DNA from 3 places in the Photorhabdus temperata genome. Region 3 is predicted to be linked to each of the others. Evidence: predicted binding sites of a transcription regulator. Region 3 holds the regulator's gene; each other region holds the start of a gene.
What was found. The regulator CRP, encoded in region 3, controls carbon source genes, mostly activating them, when cyclic AMP is high. The targets are predictions, from matches to a motif close to ATGTGANNNNNNTCACAT.
Positions count from the first base shown of each region.

Region 1: the regulator CRP is predicted to act here: its motif matches at 2,848-2,865, upstream of gntK (gluconokinase).
Region 2: the regulator CRP is predicted to act here: its motif matches at 1,626-1,643, upstream of bhsA (multiple stress resistance protein BhsA).

Region 1 covers NZ_JAJAFX010000005.1:120,652-125,022, forward strand. Annotated here, with positions in the region: gene LGZ99_RS03280 (GNAT family N-acetyltransferase) at 1-714, shown strand, start outside; gene gntU (gluconate transporter) at 855-2,192, opposite strand; gene gntK (gluconokinase) at 2,192-2,731, opposite strand; gene gntR (gluconate operon transcriptional repressor GntR) at 2,899-3,894, opposite strand.
Region 2 covers NZ_JAJAFX010000009.1:89,042-93,412, forward strand. Annotated here, with positions in the region: gene ubiT (ubiquinone anaerobic biosynthesis accessory factor UbiT) at 383-730, shown strand; gene LGZ99_RS05380 (GNAT family N-acetyltransferase) at 724-1,227, shown strand; gene LGZ99_RS05385 (GIY-YIG nuclease family protein) at 1,196-1,510, opposite strand; gene bhsA (multiple stress resistance protein BhsA) at 1,786-2,037, shown strand; gene LGZ99_RS05395 (YhbP family protein) at 2,161-2,592, shown strand; gene nrdG (anaerobic ribonucleoside-triphosphate reductase-activating protein) at 2,595-3,059, opposite strand; gene nrdD (anaerobic ribonucleoside-triphosphate reductase) at 3,056-4,371, opposite strand, start outside.
Region 3 covers NZ_JAJAFX010000027.1:50,540-54,910, reverse strand. Annotated here, with positions in the region: gene LGZ99_RS12275 (YheU family protein) at 1-109, shown strand, start outside; gene LGZ99_RS12270 (phosphoribulokinase) at 130-999, shown strand; gene LGZ99_RS12265 (OsmC family protein) at 1,122-1,529, opposite strand; gene crp (cAMP-activated global transcriptional regulator CRP) at 1,850-2,482, shown strand; gene argD (bifunctional acetylornithine/succinyldiaminopimelate transaminase) at 2,523-3,734, opposite strand; gene LGZ99_RS12250 (aminodeoxychorismate synthase component II) at 3,858-4,371, opposite strand, start outside.

The sequences.
Region 1 (4,371 bases), on a different contig from region 3:
GAAGGTGCATACTTTACATGCAAAGATCATCATCTGGCAGCAAGTCATCAAAAAAACTACCACTTCTTCACTTATGATGAAATTATCTTTCCTATCGCCAAACATCTAAAAACCCTAATCCCAGGGAAATCTAAAACCATATCGCTCCTGCACAAAGAAAATTTTATCAACGTTTGTTATGGGCGGTTAAACAAACGAACAGTCTGTCTTGCTAAAGAGAATTTTTCTTATAAAACAAAAAGAAATCGAAGTAATGAAATTAACAAATTTAAACGTTCTGGCGGGGAAATACATCAAATTAACGATTTTACTTGTCAAGAGTTTGTCGATATTTACACTACACTGTACGAAAAACGCTGGACATATAAAACGCACAATCAAGAAGAGAAAGAAAAATTAATTGAATTATATACCGAACTCAAACAACATCTGTACGGGAATGTATTAACTATCAATGGCACCCCGGTAGCCTACGATCTCGTCATAAAAGCAGACAGTCCCCAGTGGATTTCATTTGACGCAGTAGACGGCGGACTCGATCCTGAATATTCCAATCTCAGTGTTGGCAGTGTTTTAATGTGGTTAAATATTCAGAATGCTTCAGAACTCTGCCAGCAACATCAAAAAACTATGCGTTATTCTATTGGCAGACCTTCTCTTGCCTATAAAGATCGCTGGTGCAATCGTCATCCATTAGTAAGGAGCTTATTCTAGTTTCATCAATATCTTTACATAAGTGACTTATATGGCCGTTTTTATAGAAAACGGCATTAATTTAACATCTCCAAAAAGTATTCCAAGTTTTAGCTTCAAAGATCTTCATCATCCTATCTTTTAAAAACTTAAAAAGGGCATTACATCATGGCAAAGAAAGCCATCCCAACCGCCGCCCCCGTTATTCCAAGAATAGTTTCCATAATTGACCAGGTTTTCAGTGTTTGAGATTCTGTCGCACCAGTAAATTTACCGAATAACCAGAAACCGGAATCATTAACATGGCTCAATACCAGAGACCCCCCGGCAATACAGATTGAAAGGGCTGCAAGTTGGGCCCCAGAATATTCTAATACATCAACAACCGGCAGGATCAGACCAACGGTTGTCAGGCAGGCAACGGTCGCAGACCCTTGAATAACACGCACTGTACCAGCAAGGATAAAACACGCTAATGCAATTGGCAGGCCTGAGCCAATTAATGCATTCCCCAACGCAGGACCAACCCCGGAATCCACCAACACTTGTTTGAATACACCACCGGCCCCAGTAACCAACAAAATAATTCCAGCAGGCTGAATAGCCGAAGAGCAAATATCCATCACTTTTTCTTTACTCATCCCACGACGAATTGCCAGACCATAAATGGCAATCAGACAAGCAACCAGAATCGCAGAGAATGGATGACCGATGAATTCAAGCCACAAATACAATTCAGAATTTTGTTCAACAAAACTCTCACCAACAGCCTTTAATCCAACCAAAGCTAATGGAAACAAAACCAGCGACAAGCTCAAACCAAAAGATGGCATCTTACCCTGACCAAGACTGGGTTCACTCATATCAGCGGGTAAATCCAACGTAACATACTTACTGACGAAACTACCAAAAATTGGACCAGCCAGTAACATCCCCGGAATCGCTGCACAGATACCAATCAGGATCATCCAGCCAAAATCAGCATTCATCTGTGAAGCCAACAACATCGGAACTGGACCGGGTAACAGAAACGCTGCGGCTGCCGCAACACCGGCAAACAAAGGAATAACCAGTTTCACTACGTTACCACCAGTACGGCGCGCGACTGCAAACGCCACACCAATCAATAAAACAATCGCTACATCAAAAAACAGCGGTAAAGCACAAACCAGACCAGCGATCCCCAATGAATAATGAGCACGGCTTTCACCAAAACTATTTAGTAATTTAATCGCAATCTGATCCAGAGCACCTGTTTCATGCAGAACCTTACCAAACATCGCTCCCAGTGCAACAACAATCGCCAGAAAGCCTAATGTTCCGCCCATTCCTTCTTGCATTGTTTCGGTAATTTTATCCAATGGCATACCAGAAAAAACACCCGCCCCCATAGATACCAGTATTAACGCAACAAAAGCATGTATTCTGGCCTTCATCACCAGAAACAGCAGTAAAAGAACAGAGCCAACTGCTGTCAGCACTAAGGTTAAAGTACTCATTATTTTCCCCCTGAAATGACACTATTAATTATTCTTATTGAGTGATTAATCACTTCATCAAGAGACGATCTAATATCAATCAGATAAACATCTTTTTCATCTCTACCCGGTTCTTCTAATGCCTCAAATTGAGATACCAACATTTGAGGTTTAAAGAAATGATCTTTACGTGCTTGCAACCGACTTTCAATTAAATCAAAGTCACCTTTCATATAAAGAAATGACAGATTCTTATTATTATCACGCAGCATATCCCGGTAATGCTTTTTTAAAGCAGAACAAACAATCAGGGAAACTGGATTTGTGCGTTGCATGGCAAAAACTGCATCATTTAGTGATTTCAACCAGGGCTTACGATCTTCATCATTCAGTGCATGGCCTTTAGCCATCTTATTAATGTTAGATCTTGGGTGTAAGAAATCACCATCCAAAAAAGCGGAGTCCAGTTTATAAGCCACAGCATTGGCAACAGCAGATTTACCACTGCCTGATACCCCCATAAGCACAAAAACATGATTCGAATGCTGGGTATCTCTCATATAAATTCCTTAGCGCAGATATTTCACCCACAAAATGTTACCGGTAACTGTTATCGGTAACATTATCAGAAGTAGAAGTAAACTTCGCAACAACACGGAATATTCAAGAAATGGAAATGTGATATTTATCACAAATTAGCTCAAAGAATGTGAATCCAGTTGACCGATTAAATACTTTCTCCTAGGGATAACTGAAAACCGATATCGATCATTTTCTGTGGTAAATGTTCACCTTTCAGCCGTGCCATCAATAATCCAGCAGCCTTCCGTCCCATTAGGTCACGAGATGTCAACACACTGGCAAGTTTTGGTGTCATCACCTGACCAACATCGTGACCATGAAAACCCGCTATCGCAATATCATGCGGTACAGCTATCCCCTGACGTTGACACTCAAAAATTGCTCCGATAGCGAGGTCATCATTGGTACAAAACAGACCATCCACATCAGGATACTTTGTTCGTGCTTCATTCAGTAGTTTCCCCCCTAAGGTGTAAGAAGAGCTGTCAGGTGTCATTACCTTACCTGGCTTTAAACCTACGCTTTTCATTGCAGCTTCATAACCTTCCAGGCGAATAATGGTCCTTTCATCCTGCCTTGCTCCAAGATAAATCACCCGCTGGCAACCACGCTCAATCATTGCCGCAGTCATCTGTCGGGCTGCTTCAAAGTTATCAATACCGACTGCCGTGTCGATACAGGGAGAAACACAGTCCATCAGCTCAACGACAGGGATCCCTGCCGTTTCCAGCATCTTCAAAGTGCGCGGTGTGTGAGTACGTTCAGAAAGAATCAAGCCATCAATATTGTAGGAAAGCAGGGAAATTAAACGTTCCTCTTCCTTCTCTGAATGGTAACCATAGTGAGCCAGCATGGTTTGATAACCATTACGATCTGTCACATATTCGATACCACGGATAACTTCCGCAAAAACCTGGTTAGTTAAAGAAGGCAACAAAACACCGATAGCATGACTAGTAGAATTAGAAAGAATATCCGGAACTCGGTTCGGGATATAACCTAATTCATCCAAAGCATCAGCTATTTTCTTTCGCAATTGCTCAGAAACTTGATCGGGGTTACGCAAGAAACGACTCACTGTCATTTTTGTAACACCAACACGATCAGCCACATCTTGTAAAATAGGACGTTTTTTCTTCATATTTCAATACAATACAAAATTAGTAAAAAAATTTAGGATAATAAACACAGCGCTATGACATATTTATACACTATCAGAACACGCTTTTTTTGAGTTTAGTCTGGTAGTGGAACAGTGATCCCGATTTATTATCTATTCAGACTTTGGTAGGACAATTTTCATTCAATATATATTGTAAAATACAACGATAACATTTATCTACAATTCCAGCAAAAATGTAAAATTTAACAGGCAATGTTTTCTATGGTATTTGTCGGTTAACCTCAGATAAGATTGAAGCTCTAATCTACTGATTAATCTGCTGTTACTGACATTATCTCCCAGAAAAGCACCATTATGGGGACTAATACGAGAACGGTAACAACATAAAATGCAAGAGAAACGATACAGCCATTTACTGCAATGATTATAATCAGTATGCTTTAACCGGCAAATATAATTGAATAGTGACGGATTCCTATTTTCTATGCCTAATTA
Region 2 (4,371 bases), on a different contig from region 3:
TTTCTTTCATAACTGTATGTTTGTCTGATGTTTTTGATTTTTTGGATTGAAAAATAATGGGCCTTGATGTCATGTGTCGGTCCGATATAAATGACATCTACCCCGTTATCTACAGCAACTATGCTCCACATAAATAAGCTTTTTGTGGGGCAAGTCTGTTCTATATAAAATACTGGAATAAAGTAATAATAGTTAATAATTGTAATTAACTTAATGGTGAGATGTTTTGATTTAGAGCAGTTTATAGGCGGATATTACCTCAATAGTTGAAAGGTACAATTTACAACTGGTTCTGTATTGGATTCTTGATGTAGGATCGGAGAAATACCAATATATTCTGGTTGAATAGCTATGCTACTTTATCAAGTAAGGAGTTTGAGCTGTGTTAGGAAAAATCCGCGATCTTAATCTGCGCTGGTTTACTACTGTCCGTGATAATCATTTAGCTGTCAGCCAGCATCAGCAGAGAGAGGTTAATTTTATCGGCGAAGCCAATAGTCTGATTTTAATAGCTACCCGCAAAGAAGAACGGGATATTTTGTCTTTCTTGAGTTGCTGTCGTTTGTGTATTACAGGAGATACAGAATCAGGGTTGTATGTTGGAAATTGGGTAGATGCGATAGCACTGAAGTCTATGCCTACCGCTCTTCGTACCGGTTTATTGCGGTTGGTTGAGTTTATTAAAGTCAGTTTACCGGAGGGCGCAGAACATGCGCGATTATCATGTTGATCAGGGTAGAAATTCCAGTAGATGCAGCGGGAATAGATCAGTTACTGCGGGAATCTTTTGATACCCCGGCAGAAGCGGAATTGGTACAGCAATTACGGGAAGATGGATTACTCACGTTGGGTATGGTTGCTACGGATGAAGAAGGTCAGGTCATTGGTTATGTGGCATTCAGTCCGGTAGATATTAATGGTAAGGATCATCAATGGGTTGGTTTAGCGCCGTTAGCGGTTTCTGAAGAATATCGCCGGCAGGGGATTGGTGAAAAACTCGTTTATGAAGGTCTGGATAGCCTGAATGAATTTGGTTACGGCGTAGTCGTTGTTTTAGGTGATCCGCACTATTATCGCCGGTTTGGTTTTACGCTTGCCAGTGAGCACCAGTTACATTGTAAGTGGCCAACGTGTGAGCCCTATTTTCAGGTATATGAATTAGCTGACAGTTCCTTGGCTGATTATACTGGGCTGGTTACTTATTCTCCCCATTTTGACTGTTTCTGATTGATGCCAAATATTTTGCTATACAGGTGGGCTGGCAAATAACCAGCCTCTCTTTTTGCTGTTTACTTAATTGCTTTACCTGATATTCCAATCGTGAGGCACTGGCTCTGTCTCCGGCATAACTGTTGAAAACCAGTTGTAATGGCCCTTTCCCTCTCAGTGCTTTTGCTCCTTTACCTTTTACATGTTGTGCAAAACGGCGGTTGATGTCTGTCGTTATCCCTGTGTACAGCATTCCTGCCTTCGTTTTCAGCAAGTAAAGAACCCATTGATTTTTAGCCATATAACTTTTTCTTAATTTTTTATTTTTGATATTTATATTTTACTAAGACGTTTTTTCTATATTATTTTTCCGAATAACTTAGTTTAAGTCATTATAATATAACAGTTTTATTAAAATTTGTTACATATCAAATTCCTATATATCGTATTTTTTGTTCAAAAAAATTGAAATAAAATAGCAATAATTGCTAATTTTTATTCTGGCCGTTAGATCATACTATGATCCACATCACAGAGAGTAACTCATTCCATTAAAAATTGATCAAGGATCATGTTATGAAAAACGTAAAATATATTGCTGCTGCTTTGGCTTTAAGTGCTATCTCTTTTGGTGGTATGGCAGCAACAGAAGTTCAAACTACTTCATCCGCCAAGGTTGGCGTGGTTTCTGTAACCGGTGCTGATACCTTGGAAAGTTTGAGTGCCGAATTGTCCAAAAAAGCTGACAAAGCCGGTGCATCTTCTTTCCGTATCATATCTACTAATGGTAAGAACCAATTGTCAGGTGTTGCTGAAATCTATAACTAATTTATAGTAGAACACACTGAACTCTGACTTTGTCGGGAGATGTCAGAACACGCCGCAGGATGATGTTTATCCCGGCGTGGTCCTGGGTTTCCAGGCTAATAAAATCCTCCCATTGGAGGGAGTGTGAATACCACTGAAAACTTTCAGATTATCCGCCAATACCTCGCAAGACAGCATGTCTTCACGCTTTGCACAACAACAGAAAATGATATCTGGTGTGCAAGTTGTTTCTATGTTTTCGATGCCGAGAAAATAGCCTTTTGGTTTATGACTGAATCCCATACCCGTCATGGTGAAATGATGCAGATAAACTCACAGGTGGCAGGTACTGTTGCCGGGCAGATTCGTAATATCGTGCAGATAAAAGGTATTCAGTTCAAAGGAGAAGTCATTCGTCTGGAAGGAGAAGAAGATAAAGCTGCCAGAGCACGTTATTGCCGCCGCTTTCCTGTGGCAATTGCGGCTAAAACACCTGTTTGGCAACTGAATCTCAGTGAAATAAAAATGACTGATAACACGCTGGGATTTGGTAAGAAAATCTGCTGGCAGCGATAAAATTATCTCAGCCGATGAATAATCTGGTTGCGGCTACCGCGCCATAATAAGCCGGGATCATAAAGATTCTGGATAAACTTACCATCTACCAGCACATTAATATAGCTAACAACTTCTTGTTGGGCTTGGCTGAGTTCACTTAGCAAACAGCCGGTCCACAGCCAGATATCCTTTTCAGGGCACTCTGCCGTGACCCGTTGTACCAGTTTCAGGATCACGGATATGTTGTATGGATGAAGAGGATCGCCGCCAGACAGAGACAGCCCTTGTCGTTTAATGCGGCTATCCTGTAAATCAGCGACAATATGGTCTGCCATTTCCTGAGTAAATAGTTGGCCGGAGTTTGTTCGCCAGGTGTTTTTGTTATAGCAGCCGGGGCATTGGTGCTCGCATCCTGCGACAAACAGCGTACAGCGGGTTCCGGGACCGTTAACCACATCAACTGGGTAATATTGGTGGTAATTCATTTTTTAGCCTGCCTGAATGCATCTAATTGCCCATTTGTCAGATGTTTTACTCTGCGTTTTACCTCTTCTTGCTTGCCTGAATTGAAGGGGCGAGCGTCAGGACTTCCCAGATAACCGCAGACACGGCGGGTTACCGATACCCTAGAGGGGGTATGATTGCCGCAACGGGGGCAGGTAAACCCTTTACTGGTGCAGGAGAATTCACCGGTAAATCCGCAGTCATAGCACTCGTCAATCGGGGTATTGGTCCCGTAATAAGGAATGTGTAAGTAGCTGTAATCCCAGACATCTTCCAGTGCTTTCAAATTATGTTGCAGATTAGGATATTCGCCGTAACAGATAAAACCGCCGTTTGTCAGTGGTGGATAAGATGCTTCAAAATCCAGTTTATCGTAAGGATTGGCCTTCTTTTCAACGTCAAGATGGAAACTGTTGGTGTAATAGCCTTTGTCTGTCACCCCTTCGATAACACCAAATTCAGCAGCATCAAGGCGGCAGAAACGATCACACAGATTTTCACTTGGTGTGCTGTACAGGCTAAAACCATAACCCGTCTCTTTTTTCCATTGATCAGTTGCTTTTCGCAGATGGCTAACAATTGCGAGAGCTTTTACACGTAATTGCTGGTCATCAAATAGATGAATCTGATTGCCATACAATGCGTTAATAGTTTCATGAATGCCAATATAGCCCAGAGAGATAGAGGCCCGGCCATGTTTAAAGATTTCAGCGATATTATCATCGACTTTCAGGCGAACCCCGCAAGCTCCTTCCATATAAAGGATTGGAGCGACCCGTGCTTTGACATCTTCCAGACGGGCAATACGAGTCATCAATGCTTGTTTTGCCAGTGCCAGACGCTTATCCAGCAATCGCCAAAAATGTTTTTCATCTCGTCTAGCTTCGATAGCAATCCGAGGCAGGTTTAAACTGATAACTCCCAAATTATTGCGGCCTTCATGAATTTGCTCACCATTTTCTTCATAAATACTGAGGAAACTGCGGCAGCCCATTGGGGTTTTAAAGGAACCAGTGACTTTAACAACCTGATCGTAGTTAAGAATATCAGGATACATTCGCTTGCTGGCACATTTTAGAGCCAGTTGTTTGATATCGTAGTTGGGGTCACCAAACTTATGATTCAGGCCATCACGGATAGCAAATACCAGTTTGGGAAATACCGCTGTTTTGTGGTTCTTGCCTAACCCGGCAATACGGTTACGCAGAATAGATTGTTGGATTAGGTGGCACTCTTTTGAAGTACCCAGACCAAAGCCAAAAGTGACAAACGGTGTCTGTCCGTTGGCGGTAT
Region 3 (4,371 bases):
GAAAGTCGCTGACATACGTCGTCAGTTGGAGCAGGGGGATGTTATGCTGGTGTGGTCTGAACTGCATGAAAGCATCAATATTATGCCAAAAGAAATGTTCCATTCTTAACATTATGGAGTTTACTGCTTATGTCTGCCAAACATCCGATTATTGCGATTACCGGCTCCAGCGGTGCCGGAACAACAACAACCAGTTTAGCTTTCCGTAAGATTTTCCAGCAACTTAACATCAGCGCAGCACAGATAGAGGGGGATAGTTTCCATCGCTATACCCGCCCTGAAATGGACGCAGCAATCCGTAAAGCCAAGGAGCAAGGCAGACATATCAGTTATTTTGGGCCAGAAGCCAATGATTTTGGCATGCTGGAAAAAACCATGATTGACTATGGTGAAGCGGGTGAAGGCCGTTGCCGTAAGTACCTTCACACCTATGATGACGCGGTTCCTTACAACCAGCTCCCCGGTACATTTACTCCGTGGGAAGCCTTGCCAAAGCAGACCGATGTGCTGTTTTATGAAGGCCTGCACGGTGGCGTGGTAACACCACAACATAATGTTGCCAGTCATGTCGATCTGCTAGTGGGGGTGGTGCCGATTGTCAACCTTGAATGGATACAGAAACTTATCCGCGATACCGGAGAACGGGGACACTCACAGGAAGCGGTGATGGATTCCGTTGTTCGTTCTATGGATGATTATATTAACTACATTACCCCCCAATTTTCCCGGACACATATAAATTTCCAGCGCGTCCCGACTGTTGATACGTCCAATCCATTTTCAGCCAAAGCCATTCCATCCCTGGATGAAAGTTTTATTGTCATCCGTTTCCGTGACCTCACTCAAATTGATTTCCCGTATCTTTTATCAATGTTACAAGGTTCATTTGTTTCAAGCATTAATACCATCGTAGTTCCCGGTGGAAAAATGGGACTGGCCATGGAATTAATTATGACGCCATTGGTACAGCGATTACTGGAAGGGGAAAAAATTTGTTGATTAAAACCTGGGATAAATCCAGAAAACTCAGCGTTTGAATCCACTTCTCATATTATTCAGTTAAAAAAACAGGTAACTGATATTAGTTACCTGTCGTTATTTTTCAATCAGGAAATAATATCTTACTCTGCCTCTTTAATTTCAAAGCTGTAGGTAAGTTCAACTGATTTCCCCAACATCAACGAAACAGAACAATATTTCTCTGCGGAAAGCGTGACGGCGCGTTCAACTGCTTTATCTGATAAATCCTTGCCGGTAACAATAAAATGCAGATTAATAGAAGTAAACAAGCGTGGCGCCTCTTCACGACGGCGAGAAGTTAATTTCACTTCACAATCTTTTATGTCATATCGACCTTTCTGCAAAATAGAAATAACATCAATCGTGCTGCAACCGCCAACTGCCATTAATACCATTTCCATTGGGCTCGGTGCCTTATCGCCGGCATTTCCATCCATCATTATCTGATGACCCGAAGACGACTCCCCCAAAAGAGACAACCCTTCAACCCATTTTACCCGCGCTTGCATAAGTACCCCTTAAGTCATTTTTTGCATCAAAGCCTACTCTTTCAGTATTAAACTGGCAATCTAATGAGCGGTTTATTGTGCTGAAACAATACAAGACAAGACAGAAGCCTTTTCCTGTGTTAAAAACAGAAGCAGGTCTGGGTATATATGGGTTAAGATCAATACTCAAGTTTCAAATTTCAGATAACCTATATAAAACCCTCACCTGTCGGTTTTTCAGCAAACTAATATGTTAAGCTAGTGTCTTTTAAGCCAGCCTGACGAGAAACTTTTAGGTTCTCGTGTTATTTAGGCAGCGATAACAACAGAGGATGAAGCGAATGGTTCTCGGCAAGCCACAAACAGACCCCACTCTTGAATGGTTTTTGTCACACTGCCATATTCATAAATATCCATCCAAAAGCACGCTTATTCATCAAGGCGAAAAAGCAGAGACGCTTTACTACATCGTAAAAGGTTCTGTTGCGGTTTTGATTAAAGATGAAGAAGGCAAAGAGATGATCCTCTCCTATTTAAACCAGGGAGATTTCATTGGCGAGCTTGGATTATTTGAAGAAGGACAAGAGCGTACAGCCTGGGTACGGGCCAAAAGCGCCTGTGAAGTAGCGGAAATTTCCTATAAAAAATTCCGTCAACTGATTCAGGTAAACCCAGATATTTTAATGCGTTTATCTGCCCAAATGGCAAGCCGTTTGCAAACAACTTCTGAGAAAGTCGGTAACCTGGCTTTCCTGGATGTAACCGGCCGGATTGCTCAGACTTTACTGAATCTGGCGAAACAACCAGATGCAATGACCCACCCGGACGGAATGCAAATCAAAATCACTCGTCAGGAAATTGGTCAGATTGTTGGCTGTTCCCGTGAAACGGTTGGCCGTATTTTAAAAATGCTGGAAGATCAAAATCTGATCTCCGCACACGGCAAAACAATTGTTGTTTACGGTACACGTTAATTCCTAATTAATCAGCGCATTATATTGCGCTGATTTTTATTTACACCAACTGACTAATTGCCTTCTCCAGCCGTTCCATCCCCTGGGCTATCTCCTCTTCACTGATAATCAGCGAAGGCGTGAAACGCAGTACATCATTACCGGCACTCAATAACATCAGACCATTTTCAGCCGCCAGTTGCAGGATCTCTTTAGATTTTCCCTGATACTGCGCTTTTAGTTCCGCACCAATCAGCAATCCCTTGCCACGGATTTCACCAAATATCGAATATTTTTGATTGATATCATTCAGAAAATTCACAATCAAATGATGACGTTTTTCAACACCATCCAAGACCTCTGGCGTATTGATAATGTCAAAAGCAGCATTTGCAACCGCACAAGCCAGCGGATTACCACCATAAGTTGTGCCGTGAGTTCCCGGCACCATCACCGAAGCGATATTCGCTGTAGTCAGCATAGCACTGACAGGGAAACCACCTCCCAGCGCCTTCGCTGTGGTGATAATGTCCGGCACAACATCATAATACATATAAGAAAATAACTTACCGGTACGGCCCATTCCACTTTGTACTTCATCAAATACCAACAATATCTGATACTTATCGCAAAGTTCACGCAACCCATGAATAAATGCGGGTGTCGCCGGCGTGACTCCCCCTTCTCCCTGAACAGGTTCTAATACAACAGCACAAGTATGGTCATCCATGACCGCCTTTACTGCATCTAAGTCATTAAAAGGCACATGAATAATATCTGCGGGTTTTGGCCCAAAACCATCAGCGTATTTTGGTTGACCACCAACAGAGACCGTAAACAGGGTACGACCATGAAACCCCTGATGGAATGCGATGATTTTGGTTTTATATGGATGGTAACGGGTAATGGCATAATGACGCGCCAGCTTAAATGCAGCTTCATTCGCTTCCGCTCCCGAGTTGGCAAAAAATACCCGCTCCGCAAAAGTTGCATCAATCAGTTTCTGCGCGAGTATCAAAGCTGGTTCATTGGTGAAAATATTACTGATATGCCAAAGTTTCTCCCCTTGCTGCTTTAAAGCATCCACTAACTCAGGATGACAATGCCCCAAAGCCATAACAGCAATACCACCGGCAAAATCAATATACTCTTTCCCTTGCTGATCCCATACACGGCTGCCTTGCCCTTTCACCGGTATAAACTGTGCCGGTGAATAAATTGGCAACATGACTTGATCGTATGTATTTCTGTTTACTGCGGCATGCTCCATCATTTTCCCACCCGTTTTTTATATATACGCCATTCAAAAATGAAATTATAATCACTGAATATGCATAAAAAATCAAAGATGGGCAAATGAAAAAGATGAATAAATGAAGAAATTATTGGTATCTGGTTAATATCTAAGGAAGTTACTCAGTAGCTGATGCCCTTGCTCGCTGAGAATACTTTCAGGGTGGAACTGCACACCTTCCAAGGGCAAAGTACGATGACGAATTCCCATGATCTCATCTACATTGCCGTTATGCTGACTCCATGCAGTAACTTCAAATGCGGCTGGTAAAGTCTCTGCGGCAATCACCAATGAATGGTAACGGGTAACCGTTAATGGCCGGTTAAGCCCTTTGAACACACCTTGCTGATTATGATGAATAGCAGAAGTTTTCCCATGCATCACTTCCCTAGCTTTTACTACACTGGCGCCGAATGCCTGCCCAATTGCCTGATGCCCAAGGCAAACACCCAGAATCGGCAATTTATCCGCAAAATGAGAAATCGCAGCCAGAGAAATTCCTGCTTCATTTGGGGTGCAAGGGCCTGGGGAAATAACCAGATGTGTAGGCGCTAATCGCTCAATATCTTCAAGCTGTAATTCATCATTACGCTTGACTAAAACATCTGTTCCCAAT